DNA from 2 places in the Rubrivivax sp. JA1055 genome. Region 2 is predicted to be linked to the other one. Evidence: predicted binding sites of a transcription regulator. Region 2 holds the regulator's gene; the other holds the start of a gene.
The links. The regulator FNR, encoded in region 2, switches genes on or off when oxygen is low (the NO sensors DNR and NnrR bind a similar motif). The targets are predictions, from matches to a motif close to TTGATNNNNATCAA.
Positions count from the first base shown of each region.

Region 1: LOC65_RS04055 (acetyl-CoA hydrolase/transferase C-terminal domain-containing protein) is a predicted target of FNR. The motif match lies at 6,160-6,173, and genes of this name have one in related genera.

Region 1 is NZ_JAJKFP010000002.1:198,474-213,868, forward strand. It holds gene LOC65_RS04040 (PAS domain-containing sensor histidine kinase) at 1-777, opposite strand, end outside; gene LOC65_RS04045 (HD-GYP domain-containing protein) at 767-1,945, opposite strand; gene LOC65_RS04050 (ABC transporter transmembrane domain-containing protein) at 2,100-3,923, opposite strand; gene LOC65_RS04055 (acetyl-CoA hydrolase/transferase C-terminal domain-containing protein) at 3,975-6,095, opposite strand; gene LOC65_RS04060 (GGDEF domain-containing protein) at 6,259-7,056, shown strand; gene LOC65_RS04065 (carotenoid 1,2-hydratase) at 7,057-8,121, opposite strand; gene tnpB (IS66 family insertion sequence element accessory protein TnpB) at 8,418-8,954, shown strand; gene LOC65_RS04075 (hypothetical protein) at 9,027-9,794, shown strand; gene LOC65_RS04080 (hypothetical protein) at 10,307-10,468, shown strand; gene LOC65_RS04085 (FtsX-like permease family protein) at 10,636-13,140, opposite strand; gene LOC65_RS04090 (ABC transporter ATP-binding protein) at 13,137-13,784, opposite strand; gene miaA (tRNA (adenosine(37)-N6)-dimethylallyltransferase MiaA) at 13,831-14,760, opposite strand; gene LOC65_RS04100 (Bcr/CflA family efflux MFS transporter) at 14,757-15,395, opposite strand, start outside.
Region 2 is NZ_JAJKFP010000006.1:1,019,745-1,035,139, forward strand. It holds gene LOC65_RS14080 (cold shock domain-containing protein) at 1-61, shown strand, start outside; gene LOC65_RS14085 (hypothetical protein) at 224-421, opposite strand; gene icd (NADP-dependent isocitrate dehydrogenase) at 625-1,881, opposite strand; gene LOC65_RS14095 (sulfite exporter TauE/SafE family protein) at 2,027-2,716, opposite strand; gene hemN (oxygen-independent coproporphyrinogen III oxidase) at 2,774-4,162, opposite strand; gene fnr (fumarate/nitrate reduction transcriptional regulator Fnr) at 4,350-5,093, shown strand; gene LOC65_RS14110 (hypothetical protein) at 5,142-5,375, opposite strand; gene LOC65_RS14115 (hypothetical protein) at 5,428-5,667, opposite strand; gene ccoG (cytochrome c oxidase accessory protein CcoG) at 5,691-7,181, opposite strand; gene ccoP (cytochrome-c oxidase, cbb3-type subunit III) at 7,195-8,109, opposite strand; gene LOC65_RS14130 (CcoQ/FixQ family Cbb3-type cytochrome c oxidase assembly chaperone) at 8,106-8,273, opposite strand; gene ccoO (cytochrome-c oxidase, cbb3-type subunit II) at 8,288-8,914, opposite strand; gene ccoN (cytochrome-c oxidase, cbb3-type subunit I) at 8,937-10,376, opposite strand; gene ccoS (cbb3-type cytochrome oxidase assembly protein CcoS) at 10,366-10,602, opposite strand; gene LOC65_RS14150 (cation-translocating P-type ATPase) at 10,612-12,846, opposite strand; gene LOC65_RS14155 (DUF192 domain-containing protein) at 12,914-13,390, shown strand; gene LOC65_RS14160 (Fe-Mn family superoxide dismutase) at 13,496-14,080, opposite strand; partial or broken gene xseA (exodeoxyribonuclease VII large subunit) at 14,168-15,395, opposite strand, start outside.

The DNA.
Region 1 (15,395 bases), on a different contig from region 2:
CGCCGACGTGCTGCCGGTGCCCAGGGCCAGCGGCGGCAGGTCGGCTGCGGCCAGCTGCAGCATCGCGAAGCCGCCCGGCGGGGCCTGGCCGGGCGCCAGCGGCACCAGCAGCGTCAGGTGCGGCCCGCCCTCGGCGTCCAGCTGAGGACCCAGCAGCCGTGGGCGGTCTTGTGTTGCGGCCGGCGTGTCCTGCGGCGCGTCCGGCGTCGCGCCGGAGCTCCAGACGACACGCCACTGCGGGTCCAGCAGCGCGGCGGCCACGTAGCCGCGTTCCTCCTGCAGCAGCTTCAGCCGTTCCTTCAGCCGGGACGGCTGCATCTCGCGCACCCGGTCGCCGTCGGCCAGACGCGCCGCGGCCCAGGTCGCGGCCTGGGCGCTGCGCAGTTCGGCGACCGAGTGCAGGGCCTGCACGGCGGCGTGCTGCTGCTGCCGCAGCGACAGCGCCAGGCCGGCCGCGGCGAGCACCGCGACGGTCGCCCCGACGATCAGCGCGAGCCGGCGATCGCCCCGGCTGCCGGGCGGGCGCCGGGTGTCTCCGGCCGGCGCGAGCCGCCGCACCAGCACGTACAGCAGCAGCGAGGTGACGGCGACGAAGACCCAGCCCTTGGTGATGCTGGCCAGCGTGCGGGCCTCGGGGTCGGACATCAGGCGCTCGACCCAGCGGTCCGACAGCAGGATCCACAGCGAGGCCAGCCCGGCGTAGACGAGCGCGGTGCGCAGCGCCGTCAGGCGCGAGCGGCGCCGCGCGCCGGCGATCCCGGAACCTTCAGGGGGCACGATCCGCGGCTTCGTCCTGAGCGTCCTTCGGGTCGGCGAAGGTCGTCGCGATGCGGCAGAACTCGTCGTAGCAGCGCTCGAAAGCCTCGACGACCGCCGGGTCGAAGTGCGTGCCGCGGCCTTCGAGGATCACCGCGCGCGCCTGGCCGTAGTCCCAAGCGTCCTTGTAGCAGCGCTTGGAGATCAGCGCGTCGAAGACGTCGGCCAGCGCCATCAGCCGCGCCGAACGCGGGATCTGCTCGCCGGCCAGGCCGTCGGGGTAGCCGCTGCCGTCCCAGCGCTCGTGGTGGCGGTGGGCGATCTCCTTGGCGATGCGCAGGCAGTCGAGCAGGTTGCGTGTCTTGTCGTCGATCTCGCCGTCCTGCCAGCGCTGGCGCACCTCCTGCTGCACGTCTTCCTCGGCGCGCGTGATCGCGTCGGCGCCGATGGCGGCATGCCGCTTCATCGTCACCCACTCGTCCGGCGTCAGCTTGCCCTTCTTCAGCAGCACCTCGTCGGGGATGCCGACCTTGCCGATGTCGTGCAGCGGTGCCGAGCGCTCCAGCAGCGAGATCGTCGAGTCCGACAGGTCCCAGCCGTGGCTGCGCAGGTCCTCGGCGAGCACGCGCACGTACTTCTGGGTGCGCAGGATGTGGTTGCCGGTCTCCAGGTCGCGGGTCTCGGCCAGGTGGGCCAGCGCGCGGATGACGACCGTCTGCATCAGGTCGCCTTCGAGGTCGCGCAGCTGCTTCTCGCGCTGCAGCTCGTCGCGCAGCAGGCCGCGCAGGCGCGCCGCGTCGAGCTGCGAGCGCACGCGCGCCAGCAGGATCAGCGGGCTGAAGGGCTTCTTGATGTAGTCGGAGGCGCCGGCCTTCAGGCCGGTTTCCTCGTCGCGCTCCTTGCCCAGCGCGGTGACCATCACGACCGGAATGGCGCGTGTGGCCGGGTTCTCGCGCAGCTTCTCGAGCACGACCATGCCGCTCATGTCCGGCATCATCACGTCGAGCAGGATCAGCGACGGCAGCGGCGGGCGCTCGGCCAGGCGCAGCGCGGTCTCGCCGTTGGACGCCGCGATGACGCGGTAACCCTTGTCGCCGAGGATCGTGGCCAGGATCTTCAGGTTGGCCGGCTCGTCGTCGACGATGAGGATCGTCTCCGGGCCGGACGGCGGGGACAGGGCGGCAGGCAAGTCGGATTCCTCTCGGGCAGGGCGCTCGGTGCGGGCACTGCCGGCAGCTTAGGGGCTAACGGTCGCTGCCGGTCGGGGCAAAAGACCTGCGTTTCGGGAGCTCGCCGCATTCTTGCCCTGGCGGCGTCCGTCCGCAACCGGCGTTCCCCCTCCATCAGACCGAGGCCGGCGCCAGTTCGAACTGCATCGCCGCCAGCCGCGCGTACAGCCCGCCGCGCGCCACCAGCTCGGCGTGCGTGCCGACGTCGACGATGCGCCCGCCGTCCATCACCACGATGCGGTCGGCGCGCAGCACGGTGGCCAGGCGGTGGGCGATGACGATCGTCGTGCGCCCGGCCATCGCCGTCTCCAGCGCCGCCTGCACCATGCGCTCGCTCTCGGCGTCCAGCGCGCTGGTCGCCTCGTCGAGCAGCAGCAGCGGCGGGTTCTTCAGCATCGCGCGTGCGATCGCCACGCGCTGGCGCTGGCCGCCGGACAGGCGCACGCCGCGTTCGCCGAGGAAGCTGGCGTAGCCCTCAGGCAGGCGCTCGATGAACTCGTGGGCGTGCGCGGCGCGCGCCGCGGCGATGACCTCGGCGTCGCTGGCGTCGGGGCGGCCATAGCGGATGTTCTCCAGCGCCGACGCCGAGAACACCGTGCTGTCCTGCGGCACGATGCCGATGCGCCCGCGCAGATCGGCCAGCGCCGCCTCGCGCACGTCGACGCCGTCGACCGACACGCGCCCGGCCTGGGCGTCGTAGAAACGCAGCAGCAGCTGCAGCACCGTGCTCTTGCCGGCGCCGCTGGGGCCGACCAGGGCCACCGTCTCGCCGGGCCGCACGTCCAGCGAGAACTCCGCCAGCGAGGGCTGGCCGGGCCGCGACGGGTAGCAGAAGGTGACGCCGTCCAGCCGCACCGCCGAGCCGCCCGAGGTCGGCGGAAGCGCACGCGGCCGCGGCGGGTCGGCCACCGGCGAACGCGCCGCCAGCAGCTCCATCAGCCGCTCGGTCGCGCCAGCGGCGCGCAGCAGCTCGCCCCAGACCTCGGACAGCACCGCCACCGCGCCGACGAAGATGATCACGAAAACCACCGTCTGGCCGAGGTGGCCGGCGCTGATGCGGCCTTCGATGACCGCCTGCGTGCCCTGGTACAGGCCCCAGACCAGCGCGCCGAAGGTCGCGGTGATCATGAAGCCGACGAGCAGCGAGCGCACGACGGTGCGCCGGCGCGCGGTGTCGAAGGCGCTCTCGGTGGCGGCGTCGAAACGCGCCGACTCGCGCCGCTCCTGCACGTAGCCCTGCACGACGGGGATCGCGTTCAGCACCTCGGCGGCGATGGCGCTGGAGTCGGCGACGCGGTCCTGGCTGGCGCGGCTCAACTTGCGCACGCGGCGGCCGAAGTAGATCGACGGCAGCACGACCAGCACCAGGATGCCCAGCACCTGGGTCATGACCCAGGGGTTGGTGACCACCAGCGCCGTCAGCGCGCCCAGCCCCATGACCGTGTTGCGCAGCCCGAGGCTGAGGCTGGAGCCGACGACGGTCTGCACCAGCGTCGTGTCGGTCGTCAGCCGGCTGAGCACCTCGCCGGTCTGGGTGGTCTCGAAGAATTCCGGGCTCTGGCGCACGACGTGGGCGTAGACGGCGTTGCGCAGGTCGGCGGTGATGCGTTCGCCCAGCCAGGTGACCATGTAGAAACGCAGCGCCGAGAACAGCCCCAGCGCGCCGCCGACGGCGAACAGCGCCAGGAAGTGCCCGCGCAGCGCCATCACGCGTTCACCGGGGTCCGCGGCGACCAGCCCCTGGTCGATCAGCGACTTCAGCGCCACCGGGAAGGCCAGCGTGCTGGCCGCGGCGAGCACCAGGAACAGCCCGGCGAGCGCGACGCGGCCGCGGTACGGCCGCACGAAGGGCAGCAGCCCGGAGAGCGAACGCACGCGGCGCGCCGGCGCCGCGTCGTCGGCGGCACGCGCCGCCGGGGAGGTGGGGGTGGAAGCCATCGCCGCGCAGTGTAGGCAGCGCCGCCGAACGGCGCTCGCGGCGGGGCGGCGCTACAGGTTGTTGGCCAGCAGCCGGCGCACCAGCAGGTCGCGCAGGCCGTGTGCGTCGGCCAGGCCCAGGCGTTCGAGGTAGGGGCGCGGTGCCTCGCGGCCTTCCCAGAGGCTCTTGAGCGTCATCTGCAGCAGCTCGGCCGGGTGTTCGCTGGCGTGCTTGAGCTTCTTCAGCGCACGCACGATGCGGATCTCGTCGTCGGTGAGGTCGGTGCCGAACGGGAACTCGGGCAGCAGCCCGGCCGCAGCCCAGGGCTGCAGCTGGTCTTCCAGCGTCTGCGGCAGGTTGCGGCGGTGGCGTTCGGGCACGACGTAGCCGGCCTCGAGCTTGCCGTGGGCCTGCGCCTGGTGCACCAGCTCGTCCTGGAAACGCGAGTCGGCCACCGCGATCAGTCGCTTGACGACCTCGCCGTCGGACTGCCCGCGCAGGTCGGCGACGCCGTACTCGGTGACGACGATGTCGCGCAGATGGCGCGGGATCGTCACGTTGCCGTAGCTCCAGACGATGCTGCTGGTCAGGCCCTGCTTCGTGGCGTGTGTCGAGCGCAGCATCATCACCAGGCGCGCGTCGGGCAGGGCGTGCGACATCGCGACGAAGTTGTACTGGCCGCCGACGCCGCTGACCACCTGGCCGTTCTCCAGCGCGTCGCTGGCCGCCGCACCGAGCAGCGTGACGACCATCGTCGTGTTCATGAAACGCGCGCGGCGGCGCTGCTGGCGCTTCAACTCGTCGTCGCCGTAGAGCTGGTTGATGAAGTCGATGCGCGTCATGTCGATCTTCGCCAGCTCCTGCGGCGGCATCGTGCGCAGGCGCTCGTAGAAGTCGCGCGGGCCGATGAAGAAGCCGCCGTGCATGAACACGCCGCCGAGCAGCCGCGGCCCGAGCATCGCCGTGCAGACGGTGTCGAGGGCGGCGGCGTCGCGCAGGTCGGCGCTGCAGCGGCGCTCGCCGCAGACGAGGTCGCTGCCGTCCAGCCGCACCTCGGCGCGCAGCACGCCGAACCTCTGCAGGAAGGCCAGGTCACGCGCGTCCAGCGGCGCGCGCACGCGGCCGGCCTCCAGCAGCGCGGCCAGGGTCTGCGGGCGCACCGTCGCGTCGGCGATGCGGCCCTCGTTGAGCAGGCGCTGCAGCACCGCGTCGGCGTAGACCTCGCGGCGCACGATGCCGGCCTCGATGAGCTTCAGGAAGCCGTTGACGAACATCTCCGAGCAGCCGTAGAGCCCGGTGTCGAAGCGTCCGGTCTCGCGCCCGGACAGGTCGCCGCCGGTCAGCGACTCGAGGATGCGGCGGTACTCGCTGCCGTGGCGGTCGCGCACGATCAGCGCCTGCGCGATCGCGTCGCCCAGCGAGCCGATGCCGATCTGCAGCGTGCCGCCGTCGACGACGAAGCTCGACGCGTGCAGGCCGATCGCGTAGTCGGCGAACGAGACCTTGTTGTTCGGCGGCGCGAACACGGCGTGCGTGCCGCGCGGGTCGGTGACGACGAGGTCGAACAGCCCCGGGTCGACCTCGGCGCCGTTGGGCATGAACGGCATCTTCTGGTTGACCACGCCGACGGTCATCACCTTGCGGCCGCTGGCGTGCACACGCTCGATGATCTCGGCGCTGACGTCGGGGTTGGACGACAGCGACAGCCGCATCGTGTCGCCGGTGCCGCGTGCGGCCACCGCCTGGGCGATGACGTTCATGCCCTGCACCGCCATGTCGCGTGCGACGAAGGTGTAGTTGGTCGAGATGTAGTTCTGCTGCGCCGTGGCGTTGCCGAGGTAGTCGCCGGTCTTCATGAAGAACTCGCGCACCTCGACGTTGCTCGGCAGCCGGCCGGCGCGCAGGTCGACGACGTAGTCCAGGTCGGGGTAGTCCTCGAAGACACGCGCCACTAGCGGCTCGAGGAAGTGGCGCTCGATGTCGGACTTGCCGACCGGCTTCTGCAGCGACAGCGCGGTGACGATGCGCAGCCGCCGCGACGGGTCGTCGCGCAGCCGGCGGTACAGCGCGTTGACGAAGGGGTTGGGCTTGCCGACGCCCAGCGGGATGCCGAGCACGATGTCGCCCGGGACCGTCTCCAGCACCTCGTCGACCGCGGCCTCGATCGAGTCGACGAACTTTGGCGCACCCATGTCTGTCTCCATCGTGTGGTCTGTCTTGTGCTGCCCAGCATCGACCGTGGTTCGGGCTGGTCGCTTGACGCAGAGCAAGCGCCAAGGGCCCGCTGTCTAGGGGGTCACGAGCCCCTGCTTCAGTCGTCCCCGGTTGTGGTCGAATACCGGCGGCGGTGCGCCGATGCTGAACGTTCCGACGATCCCCATTCCCGACGAGACGCTGCCCCCGCGTCGCCGGCTGGCGACCGGGGTGGCGCTCGGCGTGCTGCTGGTCGTGTCGATGGCCGCCGCCGGCTGGGGGCTGGCGCGGCTGTTCGGCGGCCTCGGGCCGCTGGCCGCGCCGGCGGCTGCGGCGCTGGCCGCCGCCGGCGTCGGCGTGCCGCTGGTGCTGTGGCTGCTGCACCTGCTGCGGGCGCTGGACGGCACGCGCGCCGCGCTGGCGCGGCTGGAGACCGTCGACCCGGCCACCGGCATCACCAACCGCCCCAACTTCCTGGCCTCGGCCGAACGCGAATGGTCGCGGGCGCGGCGCTACGGCACTGGCGCGGCGCTGCTGGTCGTCGAGGTCGACCAGGTCGCGCGCCTGGTCGAGGGCCGCGGCATCGCCGCCGCCGAGACCGTGCTGCGCGCGCTGGCGCGCGACACCGAGCAGACGCTGCGCGGCGGCGACCTGATCGCCCGTTTCGGCGACACCCAGTTCGCCGTCTGGCTGGTGCATGCCGACCCGACCGGCGCGCTCGACGTCGCCGAGCGCATCCGCGAGCGCTCCGAGCAGATGGAGATCCCCTGCGGCGCGCACCCGCTGCGCGTCACGGTGAGTGTCGGCGTCGCCGCGCTGCGGCTGGCGCACCAGAACCTGTCGGCGCTGATCGACGACGTCGACGCCGCGCTGGCCGCCGCGCAGCAGGCCGGCGGCAACTGCGTGCGCGCCGCGCCGGTGGACCTGCGCCGCCGCCGCGCCGACGCGCCGCCGCCCTGATCAGCCCAACCGCAGCCGGCTGGCGTAGCCCGTCATCTCCAGGTAACCCAGGCCGACGCGGCGCCCGCGTTCGTCGAGCAGCTCGCTCAGGCCTTCCCAGTAGACCGCGCCGGTGCCGCCGCGGCTGTCGAGTTCCTGGCCGTCGAGCAGCGCGCGCACGCGCCAGCGCCCGGCCGGCGTGTCGACCTGCCATTCGACCGGGTACTCGGCGCGGGTCGCCGGGCTCGCCCAGCGCCGGCCGGGCGTGAAGACCACGTCGGCGGGCGCGAAGGCCGCGGCCGTGCCGCCGGACGCACGCCAGCTGCCGCCGGCCCACAGTGCGCTGCCGTCGGCGCGGCGCAGACGGAAGGCGGTCAGCGCGCCGCCGTCGAACAGGTTGATGCCGATCCAGTCCCAGCCGACGGCCTCGGGGTGCAGGATCTCGTCGCTCCACTCGTGGTCCATCCAGGCGACGCCGCGCGCCTCGACCGGGCGGCCGTCGGCGTTGAACCGGCACGTTGCCGCGAGTTGGGGCTCGCTCACGTAGTGGCTGGCCTGACGTTCCTCCGGGCCTTTGCGCGAGAAACCGGCGTCGCCCTGCAGCAGCAGCGGCTGCGTCGGCGCCAGCGTCAGGTCGAGGCCGAAGCCGGCTGCCGGCAGCCGGGCGCGGTAGCCGGGGCCGGAACGTTCCAGCCACCAGTCGCCCAGGCGCACGCCGACGTCGTCGGTCCTGGCCCAGGCCGGGCCTTCGGCCGTGTCGCCCGACCAGCGCGCGATGCGCTGCGCGTGGTGGTGGCGGCGGGCTTCCAGGTCGGTCAGCGCGGCGTGCGCGAACAGGATCTGGCGCGGCGCGAAGCGGCTCTGCAGGTCCTCGGCCAGCCCGGTGCGGCTGCGGAAGAAGGTCAGCTGGTAACCCCAGCGCGGCGCCTCCGGCGTGCCGGCCCAGCCGGTGGCGTACCACCACTCGGTGCGCGTGTCCGGGTGCGCGCCGTGGTCGCGCGGGAAGACCAGCGGCCGGCGGCGGATCTGGGCGTGAGCGGGCAGCGCGGCGGCGCCGGCGAGTGCGAGCAGATGGCGGCGCCTCACCAGTCCCTCTGAACACTACTAACGATAGTTAGCAGGTAAGTCATTGATTCACTTCATCTTCCATCGGCTAACAGTTTTCTTGGCGCGCGGACAGCGTAGCCTGAGCCGGCGAGGGTTGTCTGTGGGCGCAGTCTCGCTTAGTTGAACAGCTCGCGCTCAATCAGCGCCAAGTATCGGCCTGGTGGCGCCAAGCACGGTGCGCTCGCCGGCCGCAAGCACGGTGGAGGCGGCGCCGACAGCGCCGCTGCAGTTCCTGCCACTCGAGCTGTCGACGCCAAGCGCGGCCGCTGCGGTCGATGATCCGCATCGACGCGCTGTGGCTGTGCGCGCAGCCGGTGGACATGCGCGCCGGTGCCGACCGGCTGCTGGCGAGCGTCCTCGCCGCGCTGGGCGAGGCGCACGCGCACCACGGCTACCTCTTCGCCAACGCGCGCACCACGCGCATCAAGCTGCTCGTGCACGACGGCTTCGGCATCTGGTGCTCCGCGCGGCGGCTGCACGCCGGGCGCTTTGTCTGGACGAGTCCGTCGGGCACGCCGGCGCTGGCGCTCACGCGCGAGCAGTTCGACGCGCTGGTCGTCGGGCTGCCGTGGCGGCGGCTGCCCGGCCAGAGGATCACGGACCACCAAGTGCACCAGGACAAGCAAGACCGCAACCGCTTTACGCAGGTGGCGGCCGCCGACAGAGCCGGAGCCAGCGAGTGCAGCGCGCGCCGAATCGAGCAGGGCCAGACACTGCCGCGGTTACCGAAGACGTTCATCCCGGTGCCCAGAGCGGATCCTCTCGCGAGGCGAGAATGCGAATGCGTCGCATTCGCGCTTTGGATACCATGACTTGGACGCACCTCAGAGGTGTCAGTCTTTGTATTCTCAAAACGCCAGCATTACGCAACTTGGAGGGTGATTGTGACGATTCTGATCCGTATGCTTATCGCGATCTTCGCTGTGCTGTTGGCGCCTGCCGCGGCGCATGCGCAGGCGTACGACTCCGGCACCGTTCCTGACGAGCAAGGCCGCCAAGCGTTGCTAAATAGAGCGCCAGATATTGGTCGCGACAATATATCGATTCATTCGAACTTCCCTCAGATTATCGAGCAGAACTTCGCGGCGATGAGGCCCGTCAAAGCGGCTGCCGTAATAGATAACTTGACGGATATAGAGCTGAGCAATCTAAAGCAGTTCTATGCCGCGGCCAATTTTGACGCTAATCGAGAATCCAGGCTGCTTCCGATTCTCGCGTATCGCCTGAACGCGAAGCGACTGGCCCGGATAGCGCGGCATTTTGGGTATGCTGAAACTTACGCCGCAGTTTCCGGTTATTCCCCCGAGAAACTGGTATCTTTCTCTGTCGCCTACGCAAACGAGCCGGCTCCTGCGGCGGTCGCGCAAGGAGGCGGAATCGGCAGGTTCCTGGGCTTCACGCCACACGAGATCTACTTGGACTTTCGTACTGCGCCGGTGGGCTCTCTAGGCGTTACCGGCGCGCTGTACGAGACAGCAGCAGTTCTTGGTAGCGCCATAAGCGTCTCCTACGGGGCTGGCTACACCGCTGGCTCAGCCGCGGCCTACCTTATTGAGACGTATAGCCCCTCCACCTGGGACGCGATTGGCGGAACGGTCGCAGGCATGGTCGACAACATGACCCAGGCGTACGACCTAGCAACGCTTGGGTAAATGCAGGAAAGTCTTGGCGCAGTGTTTGGACTCAGTTCGTATGTTAGAGATCAGCAGATAAATAATGGCGGAGACTACGGGTGCTCTACTGCTTGGCAGAGAAATTACCTTTATGGGACGCCAGAGGAATGCGCTGACGATTATAGTCCGCTTTGCCCCGGTAGGTGATAAATGGACTCAATGAGGAATGGCTCCATCATCGACCGAGCATTGGTAGGTCTGCTTCTGGTTGGTGCGACTGCCGCACTAACGGTGCCGGATGTCGGATTTCTTCATTCAATTCTTTGGCTACTATTTTCGGTCTACTCGGTCCGCTTCGTATTCCGCCTTCGCCGCGCTGGCTACCTTGGAAAGACGCCCGGCGAAATATATGCCGCCAGCAGTCAGGGGGGGGGCATGTCAATCGGGATCATGGAGATCTTCGCGGTGATATTGTCAAATTTCGCGTTGTATCTATAGGCGGGCTCGGCTTTTCTGGCAACGAGGCGGCTGCGGGCCAGCAGATCAATGCCTTGATCGCCGCGTTCAACGCCGAGCAGACGATCAAGCTCGAGCAGGAACTGTTCAAGCAGCGGAAGCGACTTGCCGATGCCCAGAGGAGCCTGGAAACCAAGGTGACCAAGGCCGCCTCTGATAGCGAGCGCATCGCAGGCGACAAGGCCAGCTTGATATAGAGCTGAACAGCTCGCAGTCGATCGTCGTATGAGTACATGAACTACCTCTCACGGTAGTCCAAGAAATCGTCCGCACCCCCCATCCGCTACTCGTCTCTACGAGACTGTGTGCAAATACAGTATTTCTTGTCCGTCAACAACGTTCTAACTAACGAAAGAATGTGTTCCTACCAGTCCTCCTTCACCGACATCACGGCGGAACGCCCGGCGGCGCTGCGCGCGCTGAACGCCGCGGTGGCGATGCCGGCGGCGAACACCGCCGCGGCCAGCGCCGCCAGCCGCGCCGTCGGCACGACGAGTTCCATCGTCCAGTGAAAGCTCTGCGGGTTGACGACGAAGACCAGCACCGCGCTGACCGCCAGCCCCAGCGCCAGCCCGACGACGACACCGGCGGCCAGCCAGGCGGCGCCTTCACCGGCGACGATGGCGATCACCTGGCCGCGTGTCAGCCCCAGGTGCGCCAGCAGGCCGAACTCCTTGCGCCGCGCCAGCACCTGCGCCGACAGGCTGGCGGCGATGCCGACCAGGCCGATGCCGATCGCCACCGCCTGCAGGTAGTAGGTGACGGCGAAGCTGCGGTCGAAGATGCGCAGCGACATCACGCGCAGCTCGCCGGTGGCGGCGAACTCCAGCATCGCCGGGTCGGGCAGCAGCGCGCGCAGCCGCGTCTGCACCGCGGCGATCTCGGCGCCGGGCGCCAGCCACAGCGCCAGGTCGTTGACGCGTTCGTCGCCGGTCAGGCGGCGGTAGTCGGCGGCGTCCATCACGAGGCTGCCGAATTGGCGCGAGTAGTCGCGCCAGACGCCGAGCACGTGCACCGTCGTGCCGCCGGCCAGCGGCAGCTCCAGCGTGCCGCCGACCCGGGCGCCGTAGAGGTCGACCATCGCCTCGCTGACCCAGACGCCGGTCTCGCCCGGCCGCGGCGGCAGCGCCGGGCCGACCAGCGGCAGCTCGCCGGCCGCGTCGGCCACCGGCCGCGCCATCAGCGTCACCGCCGGCCGGCCCTCGGCCATCTGCAGCGCGCGGTGGCGGGTCGCCGACACTCGCGCGACACCGGGCGCCGAGGCCGCGGCAGCGAGGAAGTCCGGCGGCAGCCAGGCCTGGTCGGTGGTGCCGCCGGTGGCGGCGCTGCGCGCGTACAGGTCGGCCGGCAGCATCGAGTCCAGCCACTGCGAGACGCCGTCGCGGAAGCTGGCGACCATCACCGTCAGCGCCACCGACAGCGCCAGGCTGGCGACGACGCCCGACACCGCCGCCGTCGCGGTGGCACGCTGGAACCGCGCCCGCTGCAAGGCCAGCAGCGCCAGCGCCGAACGCGGTGTGGCGATCCCCCCGAGCAGCGCGTGCACGACCGCCGGCACCAGCGCGACACCGCCGAACAGCAGCGCCGCGACGGCGACGTAGGCCGCCAGCGGCAGCCCGGCGATCGGCGGCGCGAAAGCCAGTGCCACGCCGGCGGCCAGCAGCAGCAGGCCGGGCAGGGCGGGCGGCGCCGGCTGGTGCGGCGCGCCCAGGCCCTTGAGCGCCATCGCCGGCGCCAGGCGTTCGGCCTGTTTCGCCGGCCACCAGCCGCCGATCAGTGCCGACACCGTGCCCAGCGCCAGGAAGGCCAGCGCGCCGCCGATGCCGAAACGCACCGTCGGCGCGATGCCGGGGAAGTAACCGCCGCCCAGGTCGCCCGACATCCAGCGCAGCGCCAGCACCGCCATGCCGGCGCCCATCACCAGCCCGGCCGCGCTGCCGGCGGCACCCAGCACTGCGCATTCGGCCAGCACCAGGCCGCGGCGCTCGCCGGCGGTGAGCCCGAGCACGCCCAACAGCGCGAAGCTCGGCGTGCGCTGCGCCACCGACAGCGAGACGACCGAGAACACGAGGAAGGCGCCGACGAACAGCGCCACCAGCGCCAGCACCGTCAGGTTGACGCGGTAGGCGCGCGACAGGTTGGAGATGCGCTGCTCGGCTTCGCCCGGCGCGACGGCCTCGACACCGGCCGGCAGCGCCAGCCGCGCGACCAGCGCCGCGCGGTCCGTGCCCGGTGCCAGCCGCAGGTCGATGCGCGTCAGCCGGCCGTCGTAGCCGAAACGCGTCTGCGCCGCGGCGACGTCCATCACCGCCATCGCCAGGCCGCCGGCGGCGACGCTGCCGGCGACCTCGAAGCGCTGCCACGCGGTGCCCGACTGCAGCGCCAGCACCGCGCCGTCGGCGGCGCCGGTCTGCTGGCGCGCCGCGCTGTTGAGGAAGACCAGCGACGGGTCGAGCCCGGCCATCGGGCGGCTGTCGTCGGCCGGGCGCGGCAGCAGCGTCGCGGCCACCGGCGCGATGCGCAGCACGTCCAGGCCGACGATGCGCAGCGCGACACGCCGGCCGTCGGCGGCGGTGGCGTAGGTCTCGAACTCGACCACCGGGCTGGCGAGCTCGACCGCGGCGTCGGTCGCGACACGGTCGAACAGCGCATCGTCGAAGCCTTCGCGCTGGCCACGGATCGTCAGGTCGGGCTCGCCGTTGGCGGCGCGCACCGCGGCCGAGAACTCCGACAGCGCGGAGGTGTTGATCAGATGCACCGAGTACGCCAGCGCGACACCCAGCGCCACCGCCAGCAGCGCGACGCCGTGGCGCCAGGGGTGGTGGCGCCACTCGCGCCACAGCAGGCTGGCCAGCAGGTGGCGGTTCATCGCGCCACGATGCCGTGCGCGGTGAGGCGCAGCACGCGGTCGGCGCGCGCCGCGGCGGCTTCGGAGTGCGTCACCAGCAGGCAGGCAGCGCCGGCTTCGTGCACCTGGGCGAGCAGCACGCCGAGCACCCGTTCGGCGGTCTCGGGGTCGAGGTTGCCGGTCGGCTCGTCGGCCAGGATCAGCCCGGGCGCATGCACCACGGCGCGTGCGATCGCCACCCGCTGCAGTTGCCCGCCCGAAAGCTGTGCCGGGTAGCGCGCGCCCAGGCCGCCGAGGCCGACGGCGTCGAGCAGCGCGGCGACGCGGCGCTCGTCGGGGCGGTTCAGCAGCAGCAGCGGCAGCGCGACGTTCTCGGCCACCGTCAGGTGCGGCAGCACGTGGAAGGCCTGGAAGACGAACCCGAGGCGGGCGCGGCGCAGCCGGGCGCGGCCGGCTTCGTCCAGCGTCGCCAGATCCTGGCCGGCGACGGTGATGCGGCCGGCGTCGGCGCCGTCCAGCCCGGCGATGCAGTTCAGCAGCGTCGACTTGCCGACGCCCGACTCGCCGAGCAGCGCGACGAACTCGCCGGCGCCCAGTTCGAGCGTGACATCGTGGAAGACACGGGTCTCCCCGTAGGACTTGGACAGACCCTCGAGCATCAGCATGGGCGGCGATGATGCCCGAGGGCCGCCGCGCCGCGCGCGCCTGGGGTCAGCCGGCGGCCGTCTCCAGTGCGGCGAGTGCCTGCGCCGACGCGTCGGGCGCGTCGCAGGGCACGACGATGCGTTCGGGCATCGAACGCAGCCAGGTGATCTGGCGCTTGGCGAGCTGGCGTGTCGCGGCGATGCCGCGTTCACGCAGCGGCGCCAGGTCGCCGGCGTCCAGCGCCTCCCAGGCCTGGCGGTAGCCGACGCAGCGCATCGACGGCAGGCCCGGGTGCAGGTCGCCGCGGGCGCGCAAGTGCCGCACCTCGTCGACGAAGCCGGCCGCCAGCATGGCGTCGAAACGCTGCGCGATGCGCTCGTGCAGCCAGGCGCGCGAGGCCGGCTCCAGCGACACCAGCGGCCAGGCCGCGGCGGCGGGCTTCTCGCTGCGGGCGCCTTGCTGCCAGGCCGAGATCGGCCGGCCGCTGCCGAGATAGACCTCGAGCGCGCGCTGGATGCGCTGGGCGTCGTTCGGTGCCAGCCGGGCGGCCGTCACCGGGTCGACACGCGCGAGTTCGGCGTGCAGCGCCGGCCAGCCTTCGGCGGCGGCGCGGGCGTCGAGCTCGGCGCGGATCGCCGGGTCGGTCTCGGGCATCGCGTCCAGGCCGTCGCGCAGGGCCTTGAAGTACAGCATCGTGCCGCCGACCAAAAGCGGCAGCCGGCCGCGCGCGGTGATCTCGTCGACTAGGCGGTTGGCGTCGGCGACGAAACGTGCCGCCGAATAACTGTCGGCCGGGTCGACGATGTCGATCAGGTGGTGCGGCGCGGCGGCGCGTTCGGCGGCGCTGGGTTTGGCGGTGCCGATGTCCAGGCCGCGGTAGACCAGCGCCGAGTCGACGCTGACGATCTCCACCGGCCGGCGCGCGGCCAGCGCCAGCGCCGCGGCGGTCTTGCCGCTGGCGGTGGGGCCGGCGAGGCAGACGGCGTGCACGTTCATCGGTGCGGCACCTCCGGCAGCCGCCGCACCAGCGTCCAGGCGACCAGCGTGGTGGCGGCAGCCCAGAAGGCGACGGTCAGCGCGTACGGCCGCACGTCGGCGCCCAGCACCACGCCCAGCCACTGGCCGATGCAGAAGGCGGTGAACGCGAGCACGAAGCCGGCCAGCGCCGAGGCCGCGCCGGCGCTGCGCGGGAACGGCCCGACGGCGCCGGCCTGGCCGCAGGGCTGGTGGATGCCGTGGCCGAAGCAGAACAGCCACTGCGGCAGCAGGTAGGCCCAGACGCTCTCGACACCGGCCAGCGCCGCGGCCGCGGTGCCCAGGCCACCGGCCAGCGTGAACAGCGCCGCCCGGCGCACCGAGCGCGACAGGCCGTGGTGCAGGATCCAGCGCCGGCAGACCACCGTGCCGCCCAGGTAGGCCAGCGAGCCGGTGGCCATCGCCAGCCCGTAGTGGCCGGCTCCGAGCCCGAAGCGGTCCATGTAGACGAAGGACGAGCCGGCGAGGATCGTGAACAGCCCGCCGTAGGTGCAGGACGTCAGCAGCGCCCAGGCGACGAAGACCCGGTGGCGCGCGATGCCAGCCCAGGCCGCCAGCAGCGGGCCGGGTGCGGTGGCCTGCGGGTTCTTCTGGAC
Region 2 (15,395 bases):
GGCGCAGAACATCCGGCCCGTCGCCACTGCGACGCCGGCGGCTCCGCAGACCGTCGCCTGACGGGGCTCGCCGCCGCGGGCACCCCGATCTGATTTCGGGAAATCCCGCCCCGGACGGTTGCCGCACATATTGATTTCTATCAATATCTGAGGCAACGCCCGGCAAGGTGTTCAAGCCGAAACGAATATCGGCCACAGCCGGGGCCGGCGCGCCGACCCAGGATCACGAGCAGGACTTCGAGTCCCGCTTTTTCTTGCGCGCCGGGCAGTTTTTGCAGCGGGGTTTGCTGCGGCAGCACTTGCCAACCCGGCAGTTCAGCGCCGCAGCGGCATCCCTTGGACCCAGCTGACTCGGCCGGATCACGAACACCGGCCGCGCTCCGGCGATCCCGACGCCCGCGTTCGTCTCCACGTTCTTCATCACCCGCCCGGTCTCCTCGCTCGCCCACGCGCCCGGTTCGCCGGCGCCATCGCAGCAGGATGATGAAACAAGTTTCGATTCATGGGCTTCAGCGCGTCGATAGAAAGGCACTATCCATAGCGCTTCATCCCGCGCAGGGCCGACACATGAAAACGGCGCCCGCAGGCGCCGCAATCAGTGGACGACGGGCTTGAACCCGCGCCTCAGCCCATCTGCTCGATCATCACCTTGCCGAAGCCGGAGCACGAGACCTGCGTCGCGCCGTCCATCAGGCGCGCGAAGTCGTAGGTCACCTGCTTGCTCAGGATGGACTTCTCCATCGCGCTGATGATCAGGTCGGCAGCCTCGGTCCAGCCCATGTGGCGCAGCATCATCTCGGCCGAGAGGATCTCGGAGCCCGGGTTGACGTAGTCCTTGCCGGCGTACTTGGGCGCGGTGCCGTGCGTCGCCTCGAACATCGCCACCGAGTCCGACAGGTTGGCGCCCGGAGCGATGCCGATGCCGCCGACCTGCGCCGCCAGCGCGTCGGAGACGTAGTCGCCGTTCAGGTTGAGCGTCGCGATCACCGAGTACTCGGCCGGGCGCAGCAGGATCTGCTGCAGGAAGGCGTCGGCGATCGAGTCCTTGATGACGATGTCCTTGCCGGTCCTCGGGTTCTTGAACGAGCACCACGGGCCGCCGTCGATCGGCTGGGCGCCGAACTCGCGCTGCGCCAGCGCGTAGGCCCAGTCGCGGAAGCCACCTTCGGTGAACTTCATGATGTTGCCCTTGTGCACGATGGTCACGCTGGGCTTGTCGTTGTCGACGGCGTACTGGATCGCCTTGCGCACCAGGCGCTCGGTCCCTTCCTTCGAGACGGGCTTGATGCCGATGCCCGAGGTCTCGGGGAAACGGATCTTCTTGACGCCCATTTCCTCGATGAGGAACTTGATGACCTTCTTCGCCTTGTCGCTCTGGGCTTCCCACTCGATGCCGGCGTAGATGTCCTCGGAGTTCTCGCGGAAGATGACCATGTTGGTCTTCTCCGGCTCCTTCAGCGGCGTCGGCACGCCCTTAAAGTACTGGATCGGGCGCAGACAGACGTAGAGATCGAGTTCCTGGCGCAGCGCGACGTTCAGGCTGCGGATGCCACCACCGACCGGCGTCGTCAGCGGGCCCTTGATCGACACGACGTAGTCGCGCACTGCGTGCAGCGTCTCCTCGGGCAGCCAGACGTCGGGGCCGTAGACCTTGGTCGACTTCTCGCCGGCGTAGACCTCCATCCAGTGGATCTTGCGCTTGCCGCCGTAGCTCTTGGCGACTGCCGCATCGACCACCTTCAGCATCACCGGCGTGATGTCGAAGCCGGTGCCGTCGCCCTCGATGTACGGAATGATGGGCTGATCAGGGACGTTCAGCGAGAAGTCGGCGTTGACCGTGATCTTCTGCCCGCCCTCGGGCACCTTGATGTGCTGGTACATGAAAGAGGTCTCCACAAACCGCGCGTGCGGTGGGTCGTCGGGGAATGAATTCGCGGGAATTGATTCTAGGTCAACGACTGTCTGGCGACTGACGTGCCAGGGAGATCTCCGGACATCGGCTGGACACGCCGCGCCGGGCACGGCCTCAGGTGGCGCAGTAGGCCTGCCACTGCATCCACAGGCCGTGGCCGAGCGCCCAGCCGGACGCGAGCGCGAGCAGCGCGCCGGCGGCGCGCGTGGCCCAGGTCGTCGCAGCCGCCGAGGCCGACACGCCGAGGCGCAACCAGAGCATCGGCCCGAGCACCAGCCCGGCACCGCTGGCGACGGCGAAAGCCCCCATCGCGGCAGCGCCGGCGGCGGCGGTGTTCGCCAGCGCGGCGACGACCAGGGCCGACTGCAGCAGCCCGCAGGGCCAGGCCACCCAGAGCGACCCGGCCGTTGCCGCGCGCGCCGGCCCCTTGATACGCTGCCAGCCGCCGGCGTCGGCCTGCGGCGCACGGCGCTGGGCACTGCGGCCGATGTTCTCCAGCCATTGCGGCTGGCGCCCCTTCCACACCAGCCAGACCCCGAGGGCCAGCGCCGCGGCGTGGGCCAGGGTCCACAGCGGCCGCAACGCGGGGCTCAGCTCCCCGACCGCGGACAGGAGGTTGACGCCGGACGCGACCAGCGCACCGGCCATCGCGTAACCCAGAACACGCGCGAGATGGAAGCTCCAGAGGGCAGCCGGCTGGCCGCGCGGCAGCACCGCGGTGCACGCCGCGCCGCACATCGCGATGCAGTGCGGCGCCCCGGCCAGCCCGAGCATCAGCGCGCTGACGACGAGCGCGAAGTCCACGCGGGGCCTTGCTGAGTCATGCGCGGATTATCCCGTTGCGGGATAACCCGTGCCGACTCAGATGATGCGCGAGAAGCGCTCGCGGTTGCCGCTGGCGCGCAGGTGCTTGTCGAAGACGGCGGCCACGCCGCGCACGTAGTACCAGCCCAGCGCGGTGATCTGGATCGAGTCGTCGTTCACCTCGACGAGACCGCCTTCGGCGAAGGGCTTGAGGTCCTCGATCTCGACCGCGAAGTAGTCGCGGAACTTGATCATGTGGGAGAGTTCGATCGACTCGTACTCGACGCGCCCCTGGCACATGATGGCCATGATCACCGCCTGGCGCAGCAGGTCGTCGCGCGTCAGCGCGAGGCCGCGCACGATCGGGAATTCACCCTTGGCGATCGACTCGTAGTACTCGGGCAGGGTCTTGGCGTTCTGGCTGTAGGTCGCACCCATGCGGCCGATAGACGACACGCCCAGCGCGATCAGGTCGCAGTCGGGTTGCGTGCTGTAGCCCTGGAAGTTGCGGTGCAGGCGCCCCTGGCGGCGCGCCGCCGACAAGGCGTCACCGGGCAGCGCGAAGTGATCCATGCCGATGTAGGTGTAGCCCGCGGCGATGAAGCCGGCGATCGCGCCACCGAGCATCTTGATGCGCTCCTCGCCCTTGGGCAGATCCTCGGCGAGGATGCGGCGCTGCGGCTTGAAGCGGGTCGGCAGGTGCGCATAGGCGTACAGCGCGATGCGGTCCGGGCGCAGCTCGGCGATCTGCTGGATGGTGCGCGCGAACGACTCCGGCGTCTGCTTGGGCAGGCCGTAGATCAGGTCGGCGTTGATCGACTCGAAGCCGTTGGCACGGGCGGCGATCACGAGATCGCGCACGCTGTCATAGGACTGGACGCGGTGCACGGCCTCCTGCACCTCGGGATCGAAGTCCTGGATGCCGAAGCTGATGCGGTTGAAGCCGACGGCCGCCAGGCTGCGCAGCCGCTCCGGCGTCGCAGTGCGCGGATCGACCTCGATCGAGATCTCGGCGCCGGCGACGACCTTGAACGCGTCGCGCAGCGTGTTCATCAGCCGGGCGATCTCCTCGTCGGTGAGGAAGGTTGGCGAGCCGCCGCCGAAGTGCAGTTGCGAAACCGTCTGCCCCTTGCCCAGCTCGGCGACATGCATCGCGATCTCGGCCTCGAGCGCATCGAGGTACTCGGTGCTGCGCTCGTGGTGCTTCGTGATGATCTTGTTGCAGGCGCAGTAGTAGCAGACCGATTCGCAGAACGGGATGTGGATATAAAGCGACAGCGGCGGCGTGCCGCCGACGGTGCTGCCTTCGGCTCGTTGGCGCAGCGCCTGCCGGTACTCTGCTGGGCCGAAGGCCTCGCCGAAGCGATCCGCGGTGGGGTAAGAGGTATAGCGGGGGCCGGGCACGTCGAGGCGCCTCAGCAGTGCTTCAGGAACAATCGTGTCCATAATTCATCCGGCCGTCATGCGGTACGGGCTGGACTGTGCCAAACCCCCACCCGACGGGCTTGATCTGCCTCAAGCGACACCCCGGGACGCGAGCGAAGAATCGCCCCTGCCCTTGAGCGACGTCATGAGCGATACTCGGGTGAACACCGCCACGCCGGACCGAACTGCTTCCAATCGTCGAACCCCTATGAACAACACGTCTTCCGGCATCCGGCTCGAACCGTTCAAGGTCGCGTGCTCGAGCTGCAATCTGCGAGAACTGTGTCTGCCGGTCGGCATGTCCAACGATCAGCTGGAGCGCCTGGACACGATGGTGGCAACGCGCCGTGCAGTGCCGCGCGGCGAGACGCTGTTCCGCGCCGGCGATCCGTTCCTGTCGCTGTACGCGGTGCGCACCGGCTTCTTCAAGACCTGCGTCTCGTCGGAAGACGGGCGAGACCAGGTGACGGGCTTCCAGATGGCCGGTGAACTGCTCGGCCTCGACGGCATCGGCACCGACCGCCACACCTGCGACTCGGTCGCGCTCGAAGACTCCCAGGTCTGCGTGATCCCGTTCCAGCAGCTGGAAGACCTGTCGCGCGAGTTCAGCGACCTGCAGCGCCAGCTGCACAAGATCATGAGCCGCGAGATCGTTCGCGATCACGGCGTGATGCTGCTGCTGGGCAGCATGCGGGCCGAGGAACGCCTCGCCGCCTTCCTCCTGAACCTGACCCAACGGCTGCAGACGCGCGGCTTCTCGCCGCATTCGCTGATCCTGCGCATGACGCGCGAAGAGATCGGCAGCTACCTGGGCCTGAAGCTCGAGACGGTCAGCCGCACCTTCTCGAAGTTCCAGGATGACGGCATCCTGGAAGTCAAGCAACGCCAGATCCGCGTGCTCGACCCGCAAGCCCTGCAGAAGCTCGTCAACGGCTCCTCGGCCGCCTGCTGAGACGGCTGCCCTCACGCCAGACGCCGCGCACCGCGCGGCGTCTTGCTTTCAGCGGCCGCGAAAGCTGCGGCTGTTGATCTCGGCTTCGCTGCGCGACAGCAGCAGCGTCAGGCCCGCCGCCGCGGCCACGACCACCCACAGCGCGAAGAAGGCCACGGTGTAGACCGCCACCGGCTGCAGTTCGACCACCGCACCGCCGAGCCAGCGCAGCGAGGCCGGGTCGACGAAGGCGAACAGCGCCAGCTCGAGCACCACAGCCGCCATGAAGGCCGGCCAGAGCACGGCGCTCCAGTCTCTTGCCCGCCGCTTCATGACCGTGCCCGCGAAAAGCGCGTCAGGGCGCCGCCGTGGCGGCGTGGTTGCGGGCCGCGACGGCCGGCGTGTCCGCCTGCACCTGGCCGGATTGAGGAACCGAAGACGGCACCTCGGTGATCACCGCCTCGGCGCCGCGGATCGCGATCACGGCCGTCGACAGCGACGCGACGACGACCACCAGCGGACCGCCAAGGACCAGCCAGACCATGCCGATGCGCCACCAGGGCGTCGTGTCGCGGGAAACTTGATTCGGATTCATCAGGGACTCCTGTCGTGGCCGCTTCAGCGGGGGACGACGAAGGTGGAATTCTCGGAAGCGACCACGGAAGACGGATCCCGGGCGTCGGGCAGCCGGTCGACGTGGAACTGTATCGTGTGGGCACCGGGCCCTGCCTGCGTGGCGGTTTGCGGCGGCACGCGCAGCGCGATCGTCACCCAGCGGGCGCCGGCGGATTCGACGTCGAACTCCGGCTGCCCGTCGATCACCATGCCCGCCAGGCCTTCGGCACGCACGCGGTAGCGCTGCGGCGACTCAGTGGCGTTCATGACCTGCAGCCGGTACAGGTTCTCGATGTAGCCGTCGTCGACGATGCGGGCGAGCGACGCCCGGTCACGCACCACGTCGACGCGGAACGGGTGTCGCAGCGCGAGGCTGGCGACGAAGGCGCCGACGATGACGAACAGGATCGCGGTGTACACCAGCACCCGCGGCCGGAACACCCGCTGCAGCATCTGCCCGCGCGTCTGGTGCTGCGCCATGCCGTTCTGCGTGGCATAGCGGATCAGCCCGCGCGGGTACTTCATCTTGTCCATCACGCCATTGCAGACGTCGATGCAGGCGGTACAGCCGATGCACTCGTACTGCAGGCCATCGCGAATGTCGATGCCCGTGGGACAGACCTGGACGCACAGCCCGCAGTCGATGCAGTCGCCCAGCCCCTGGCTGCGCGCGTCGACCTTGCGCGAACGCGTGCCGCGCGGGTCTCCCCGCTCGGCGTCGTAGCTGACGATCAGCGTGTCCTTGTCGAACATCGCGCTCTGGAAACGCGCGTACGGGCACATGTACTTGCAGACCTGCTCGCGCATGTAGCCGGCGTTGCCCCAGGTGGCGAAGCCGTAGAACAGGGTCCAGAAGGTCTCCCAGGGCCCGAGCGAGAAGGCGAACGCGGATGGCAGAAGTTCGCGGATCGGGGTGAAGTAGCCGACGAAGGTCAGGCCGGTCCACAGCGCGATCAGGATCCAGACGGTCTGCGTCGCGCTCTTGCGCCACAGGCGCTGGAAGTTCCAGGGGCCGGCATCGAGCCGCATGCGGGCGTTGCGGTCACCTTCGAAGCGCCGCTCGACCCACATGAAGATCTCGGTGTAGACCGTCTGCGGGCAGGCGTAGCCGCACCACAGCCGCCCGGCCACCGCGGTGAACAGGAACAGCGCATACGCCGAGATCATCAGCAGCGCCGACAGGTAGATCAGGTCCTGCGGATACAGGACCAGCCCGAAGATGTAGAAGCGCCGCGCCCCGAGATCGAAGAGCACCGCCTGGCGCGCGTTCCAGTCGAGCCAGGGCAGGCCGTAGAACACGAGCTGCGTGATCCACACCAGCGCCCAGCGCCAGCCGTTGAACCAGCCCGAGACCGAGCGTGCGTAGATGCGCTTGCTCTTGACGTAAAGAGAAACGACCGCCTCGGTCGCGGCACCGGCTGTCGCCGGCGCCTCGTCCGAGGCGGCCGATGCCGGGGCGGGCCGGTTGTCGAGGTCGGCCCGGGCCTGGCTCATCTCGTGCTCCCGTTCAGCGCGTCGCGACGGTGCTCGTCTGCGACAGGCTCCAGACGTAGGCACCCAGCACGTGGATCTGCTCCGGGCTCAGCCGCGAGGCCTGCGCCGGCATGATGTTGACCTTGCCGTTGACGACCATGTCGACGATCGCCTGCTCGCCATAACCGTGCAGCCAGATCTTGTCGGTCAGGTTGGCCGAACCCACCGCCTGCATGCCCTTGCCGTCGGGGCCGTGGCAGGCCGCGCAGACCGCGAACTTCGCCTTGCCCTGCTGCGCCGCCACCTCGTTGTGCGGGCTGCCCGACAGGCTCAGCACGTACTGGGCGACGTTCTTCACGTCTTCGGGCGTGCCGACGGCTGCAGCCATCGGCGGCATGTTGCCGACGCGGCCGAGGGTGATCGTTTCCTTGATCTTGTCGAGCGTGCCGCCATGCAGCCAATCGTTGTCGGTCAGGTTGGGGAAACCCTTGCTGCCGCGAGCATCCGAGCCATGGCACTGGGCGCAGTTGTTGGCGAACAGGCGCTCGCCGATGGCCATCGCCTGCGGGTCCTTGGCCAGCACCTCGGCGGGCTGGTCGACGAACTTCGCGTACAGCGGCGCCATCTGTTCACGCGCCTTTTCCATCTCGGTCGAGTGCTGGCCGGTGCTGGTCCACTGCAGCGAACCCTTGTGGCTGCCGAGACCCGGATACAGAACCAGATAGATGACCGCGAACGCGACCGTCACGAGAAACAGCCCGGCCCACCAGCGCGGCAGGGGGTTGTTCAGTTCGCGCAGGTCCTCGTCCCAGACGTGGCCGGTCGTGTTGTCGTCGGCCATCACCTTGCGGCGGCTGGCGATGATCAGCAGCACCAGGCAGAAGACCAGGCTGACGATGGTGATGCCGGCCACATAAAGCGACCAGCCTGAGTTGAAGAAATCGCTCATTTCCGTTCTCCTGAGGCCTCGACGCCTTCCTTCTCGGCGAAGGGAAGCATCGCGGCCTCATCGAATTGGCCACGGCGCCGCCGAGACCAGGCCCAGACCACGATCCCGATGAAGAGCGCGAAGCTCGCGACGGTGACGATGGTGCGGAGGGTGTTGATGTCCATGGTCGTGGACGGCGTCACTTGACGGCCGTTCCCAGCACCTGCAGGTAGGCGATGACCGCGTCCATCTCGGTCTTGCCCTTGACCTCGCCGGCCGCCTGCGCGATCTCGTCGTCGCTGTAGGGCACGCCGACCGAGCGCAGCGCCTTCATGCGCGGCGCCAGACCGTCGGCGTCGACCTCGTTGCGCGACAGCCAGGGGTAGGCCGGCATGTTGGACTCGGGCACCAGATCACGCGGGTTGTTCAGGTGAATGCGGTGCCACTCGTCGCTGTAGCGGCCGCCCACGCGCTGCAGGTCCGGGCCCGTGCGCTTGCTGCCCCACTGGAACGGATGGTCGTAGACGAACTCGCCGGCCATCGAGTAGTGGCCGTAGCGCAGCGTCTCGGAACGGAACGGACGCACCATCTGCGAGTGGCAGCCGTAGCAGCCCTCGCGGATGTAGATGTCACGGCCGGCCAGCTGCAGCGGCGTGTAGGGCTTAAGGCCTTCGACCGGCTGGGTCGTCGAGCGCTGGAAGAACAGCGGCACGATCTCGACGAGCCCGCCGACGGCAACCGTCAGCAGGATCAGCACAATCATCAGGAAGTTGCTGGTCTCGATCTTCTCGTGACCGCCGACGGCATGGTTTTTTGCCATGGTCATGTATCTCCTAGGGTTCTGGCGGTCAGGCGTGGGCGGCGACCATCGGGATCGGGGCCGGGACGACCTTGCCGCTCTTGATGGTCATGACCGTGTTCCAGGCCATGATGACCATGCCGGTCAGGTACAGCAGGCCGCCGCCGAGGCGGATCACGTAGAACGGGTACGTGGCCTTGACGCCTTCGACGAAGCTGTAGACCAGCGTGCCGTCGGGGTTGACCGCACGCCACATCAGACCCTGCATGACACCGGCGATCCACATCGCGGCGATGTAGAGCACGATGCCGATCGTGGCGATCCAGAAGTGCAGCTCGATGGCGCGCGTGCTGTACATCGTCTGGCGGCCGAACATGCGCGGGATCAGGTGGTACAGCGAGCCCATCGAGATCAGGCCCACCCAGCCGAGCGCACCACTGTGCACGTGGCCGACGGTCCAGTCCGTGTAGTGGGACAGCGCGTTGACCGTCTTGATCGACATCATCGGCCCTTCGAAGGTCGACATGCCGTAGAACGACAGCGAGACGATCAGGAACTTCAGGATCGGGTCGTCGCGCAGCTTATGCCAGGCGCCCGACAGCGTCATGATGCCGTTGATCATGCCGCCCCAGCTCGGGGCCAGCAGGACCAGCGAGAAGATCATGCCGATCGACTGCGTCCAGTCGGGCAACGCGGTGTAGTGCAGGTGGTGCGGGCCCGCCCACATGTACGTGAAGATCAGTGCCCAGAAGTGCACGATCGACAGGCGGTAGCTGTAGACCGGGCGGCCGGCCTGCTTCGGGATGTAGTAATACATCATCCCCAGGAAGCCGGCGGTGAGGAAGAAGCCGACGGCGTTATGGCCGTACCACCACTGGACCATCGCGTCCTGAACGCCCGCGTAGACCGAGTAGCTCTTGGTCAGCGACACCGGCACTTCGGCGCTGTTGACGATGTGCAGCAGCGCCACGGCGATGATGAAGGCGCCGAAGAACCAGTTCGCCACGTAGATGTGACGCACGGTGCGCTTGCCGATCGTGCCGAAGAACACGATGGCGTAGGACACCCACACGACGGCGATCAGGATGTCGATCGGCCACTCGAGCTCGGCGTACTCCTTGCCGGTCGTGAAGCCCAGCGGCAGCGAGATCGCCGCGAGCAGGATCACCACCTGCCAGCCCCAGAACGTGAACATCGCCAGCTTGGGCAGGAACAGCGAGGCCTGACAGGTGCGCTGGACGACGTGGTAGGAGGTCGCGAACAGCGCCGAGCCACCAAACGCGAAGATGACCGCGTTGGTGTGCAGCGGCCGCAGACGCCCGTAAGTGATGTAGGGGATGCCGAAGTTCAGGTCCGGCCATGCCAGCTGGGCGGCGATGATCACCCCCACCAGCATGCCGACGATCCCCCACAGCACGGCCACCACGGAGAAATACCTCACCGGGGTGTCGTAGTACACCGGGGTCGCCGGTGACGATTCATGAGCCATACGGCTTCTCCTCGCGTCGTTCAGGAAGCAAATTTGACGATTTTTCTGGCTTGATCTGGGTTAAGACTTGATGGCCATCAACCGGACCATCGTCGTCCCGCAAGATGCGCTCGCCTTCGTGCTCGAGGTCCTCGAACTGACCGCGATGCAGGGCCCAGCCGAAGACGCCGAGGATGATCAGCACCAGCACCGCCGACAGCGGGATGAGCAGGTACAGGATGTCCATGCGACGACCTCAGCGCCCCGCCCGCAGCGCGTTCAGCACCACGAAGAGCGAACTACCCGCCATGCCCAGGCCAGCGGCCCACGGCGGTAGCCAGCCCACCAGGGCCAGCGGAATGCACGCGGCGTTGTACGCCGCGGCCCAGATCATGTTCTGCCGCACGATGCGCATCGCGCGGGCGGCGACGCAACGCGCCGTGACGAGGTCCAGCGGCCGGTTCGACGCCAGCACGGCATCGGCCTGGGCGCGGGCGACCAGCGCCCCCTGCCCCATCGCCAGCGACACGTCGGCACGCGCCAGGACCGGCGCGTCGTTGACGCCGTCGCCGACCATGACGACGCGGTCACCGGCGCGCTGAGCCGCGGCCACCGCCGCCAGCTTGTCCTCGGGACGGGCGCCGCCGACGAAGGAGTCGAGGCCGAGGCGAGCCGCCAGGCGGGCCGCACGGGCCGGCGCATCGCCAGACAGCAGCGTGACACGCACGCCGGCAGCCTGCAGCGCACGCACCGCGTCATCGGCACCGGGGCGCAGCAGTTCGTCGAACCCGAAGGCCGCCACGGGCTTGCCGTCACGCGACAGCCAGACCTGCACCTCGTCGCGCTCGGCAGCCCCGGCAAACGCGGCTCGGCCGAGACACCACGGCACGCCATCGCCGTCGACTCCGCGCAGGCCCTCGCCGGCCACTTCCTCGACCGACCGCCAGATCCGCCCGCTGGCCGGCAGCGCCGCCGCCAGCGTCTGCGACAAGGGGTGACGCGACCAGGCGGCCAGCGAAGCGGCATGGCCCAGCGCGTCCACCGACTCGTCGAAGACCCGGGTCACGGCGAGCGCCGGACGGTCTTCGGTCAGGGTGCCGGTCTTGTCGATGAACACCCGCTCGGCACGGGCGAGATCCTCGAGAGCGTCCAGGCGCTGCAGCAGCACGCCACGGCGCGCCAGGCCGCCGGCGGCGGCGACCATCGTCGCCGGCGCCGCCAGCGACAGCGCGCAGGGGCAGGTGACGATCAGGACCGAGACCGCGACCCAGATCGCACGCGAAGGATCGATGACGCTCCAGACGGCCGCACCGCCGGCGGCCAGCAGCAGCACCGTCCACAGGAAGGGCACCGCCCAGCGGTCGGCGACGCGCGCCAGCGCCGGGCGCTGCGACATCGCCTCGCGCATCATCGAGACGATGGCCTCGTAGCGTGTGTCGGCGCCGGCCCGCTCGACGAGCATCGTGACCGGCGCACCGAGGTTCAGGCTGCCGGCGACGACCGCCGCGCCGAGGGGCTTGTCGACCGCGACCGACTCGCCGGTCAGCAGCGACTCGTCGGCCTGGGTCGCCCCGTCGACGAGCGCGCCGTCCGCCGGGAAGGCCTGCCCGAGCGCGACGCGCACCCGGTCGCCGGCGACGAGCCGCTGAACACTCACTTCGGTGGTGCTGCCGTCGGCCTCGAGCCGCTGCGCGGTCTCGGGCAGACGGGCCAGGGCCCCTTCCAGCGCCGCCGCCGCACGATGGCGGGCACGCAACTCCAGGTAGCGCCCACCGAGCAGGAAGCTGACGAACATCGTCAGCGAGTCGAAGTACACCTCATGACCGAAGACGCCTGCCGGGTCGAAGGTCGCCCCGGTGCTGGCGACGAAGGTCACGGCCACGCCGATCGCGACCGGCACGTCCATGCCGATGCGGCCGCTGCGCAGCCCGCGCCAGGCGCCGCGGAAGAACGGCCCGGCCGAGAACAGCACCACCGGGATCGACAGCACCCAGCTGCCCCAGTTGAGCAGCTGCCGCATCTCCATCGAGAAGTCCGCCGGGCCCGCGACGTAGCTGGGGGTCGCGAACATCATGACCTGCATGGCGCAGAAGCTCGCCACGAACAGGCGCCACAGCGCGGCACGGTGCTCGGCGCGACGCATCTCGCGCGCCGGCGCCGCGGCGTCGGGAACCGCGTCGTAGCCGGCGGCGCGGATCGCGGCGATCAACGCGGAAGGCTGCGTGCGGGCCGGATCCCAGCGCACGGTGGCACGCTGTGCCGCGGCGCTGACACGCGCCTCGCGCACGCCGTCGACCGCCCGCAGCGCGTTCTCGATGATGCCGGTGCAGGCGGCGCAGTACATGCCGGAGACCTGCAGCGCCGATTCGCCCAGCCGCACCCCGTCGCTCTCCTGGACCCAGCGCGTGAAACGCGCCTGCTCCAAAGGATCGTCGACGGCGGCCAGGGAGGGGGCCGCTTGCTGGACGGGGGCGATGCCGGTGAGACTCATGGAAGCTGGAGATCGGGGGCGGCGGTCACCGTCGCCGGAATATGTAGTTTCGCTTCCTGCCTCGAACATGACGACCTATATCAAAGTTTATAGCTATCCGCGTTTGACCGGAGTACTTGCACTTCTTGTCTTTTTTGCGCTACGTGCAGCACACGCTCAGGGGGGGCCGCAGCCGAAGCTGCCCACCGTGCCATTGACGGCGGGCATGCACGTGATCCAGGCCGAGGTGGCGCAGACCCCCGAGCAACAAGCCACCGGGATGATGTTCAGGCGCGAGATGGGCCCGAACGAAGGGATGCTGTTCTTCAACCGCGAGGCGGGGGTGCGCTGCTTCTGGATGCGCAACACCTTGCTGCCGCTGTCGATCGCGTTCATCGCCGACGACGGCACCGTCGTCAACACGGCCGAGATGCAGCCTCAAAGCGACGAATCCCACTGCTCGGCGAAGCCGGTCCGCTTCGCCCTTGAGATGCGTCAGGGCTGGTTCGCCAAACGTGGCATTGGCGCCGGCTTCAAGCTCCGCGGCGCACCGTTTGGCAACTGAGCCGCACTGATTTACTCAAACAAAAAACCGACCGCGCCGGTTGGGCTTGCGGTCGGTTAGCGCGATCAGCCCGTCAGGGCGTGATCGACCGGGGATCAGACGCGATCAGGCCGCGTAGTTCGCCTCGGCGAACGACCAGTTCACGAGCTTGTCGAGGAAGGTCTCGACGAACTTCGGGCGCAGGTTGCGGTAGTCGATGTAGTAAGCGTGCTCCCAGACGTCGACCGTCAGCAGCGGCGTGTCGCCGGTGGTCAGCGGCGTGCCCGCGGCACCCATGTTGACGATGTCGACCGAGCCGTCGGCCTTCTTGACCAGCCAGGTCCAGCCGGAGCCGAAGTTGCTGACCGCCGACTTCACGAAGGCCTCCTTGAAGGCCGCGTAGGAGCCCCACTTCGCGACGATCGCCGCGGCCAGCGCCCCGGCCGGCTCGCCGCCGCCTTCGGGCTTCATGCAGTTCCAGAAGAAGGTGTGGTTCCAGATCTGCGCTGCGTTGTTGTAGATGCCGCCGGAAGACTTGCGCACGACCTCCTCGAGCTCGAGACCCTCGAACTCGGTGCCCTTCTGCAGGTTGTTCAGGTTCACGACGTACGCGTTGTGGTGCTTGCCGTGGTGGTACTCCAGCGTCTCGCGGCTGTAGTGCGGCGCCAGGGCGTCGAGGGCATACGGCAGGGGAGGCAGCGTGCGTTCCATGGAGTCGTTCCTGTGGGTGGATGAAAGCTGTCGGGGATTGTAGGCACCGCATTCATTTGATGCAGACCCCTTCCGTTCGACCCCGAAGACGCGTATGGCCGCCGCCCCGTCCGCCCAGACGGCCCGCAGCTCGTCGCCCGGCCGCAGCCCGTCCGCCCGCAGCACCGGCCGCCCGGAGGGTGTCTCGACCCAGGCGTAGCCGCGCTGCAGCACCCGCGCCGGGTCGAGCGCCGCCAGACGCTGGCGGCCGAGCTCGAGGTTCGAGCGCAGGCGCTCCAGGCGCGACACCGTCGCCGCGCGCAGACGCAGGCCCAGCGCCATCGCACGTTGCGTTCGCTGCGACAGCTGAGGTGCCAGCGCCTGCTGCAAGCGCAGCTCCAGCGCCGCCAGCCGCTGACGCTGCTGCGCCACCCCGGCGGCCGGCCGCCCCAGGCGCAGCGCGGCGGTGTCCAGGCGCTGAGCCTGGCGATCGAGCTGGCGCCGCAGCGCACGCTGCAGCGCCTCGGACCGGGACGCCAGCGCCACCAGCAGGTCGACGCGGGCCGGCGCCGCCAGCTCCGCCGCCGCCGTCGGCGTCGGCGCGCGCAGGTCGGCGGCAAGGTCGGCCAGCGTGACGTCGGTCTCGTGCCCCACGCCGCAGACCACCGGGATCGGCGACGCCGCCACCGCGCGCACCACGCGTTCGTCGTTGAAGGCCCACAGGTCCTCGAGCGAGCCGCCGCCGCGCACCAGCAGCAGCGCCTGGACCTCGCGGCGATCGGCCGCCGTGCGCAGCGCGGCCACGATCGCCGCCGGCGCCTCGCCGCCCTGGACCGGCGTCGGGTAGACGACGACCGCCACCTGCGGCGCCCGCCGCGCCAGCGCGGTGAGCACGTCGCGCAGCGCCGCGGCACCGGGCGAGGTGACGACGCCCAGAACACGCGGATGCGACGGGATCGGCCGCTTGCGCGCGGCATCGAAGAGTCCGGCCGCCTCCAGCCGGGCCCTCAGGCGCAGAAACTCCTCGTACAGCGTGCCCGCCCCCAGGCGCTGCAGCGCCTCGACGACGATCTGCAGTTCGCCGCGCGCGTCGTAGACACCCAGCCGCCCGCGCAACTCGACCTGCAGGCCGTCGCGAGGCTGGAAGTCGAGCAGCGCCGCGGCGCGGCGGAACATCGCGCAGCGCAGCAGCGCCGGCTGGCCGTCGTGGTCCTTCAGCGAGAAATAACAGTGGCCGCTGGCGGCGCGCGTGAAACCCGAGATTTCGCCGCGCACGGCGACCGCGCCGAAACGCGCCGACAAGGCATCGGCGGTGGCCAGCAACAGCCCCGCGACG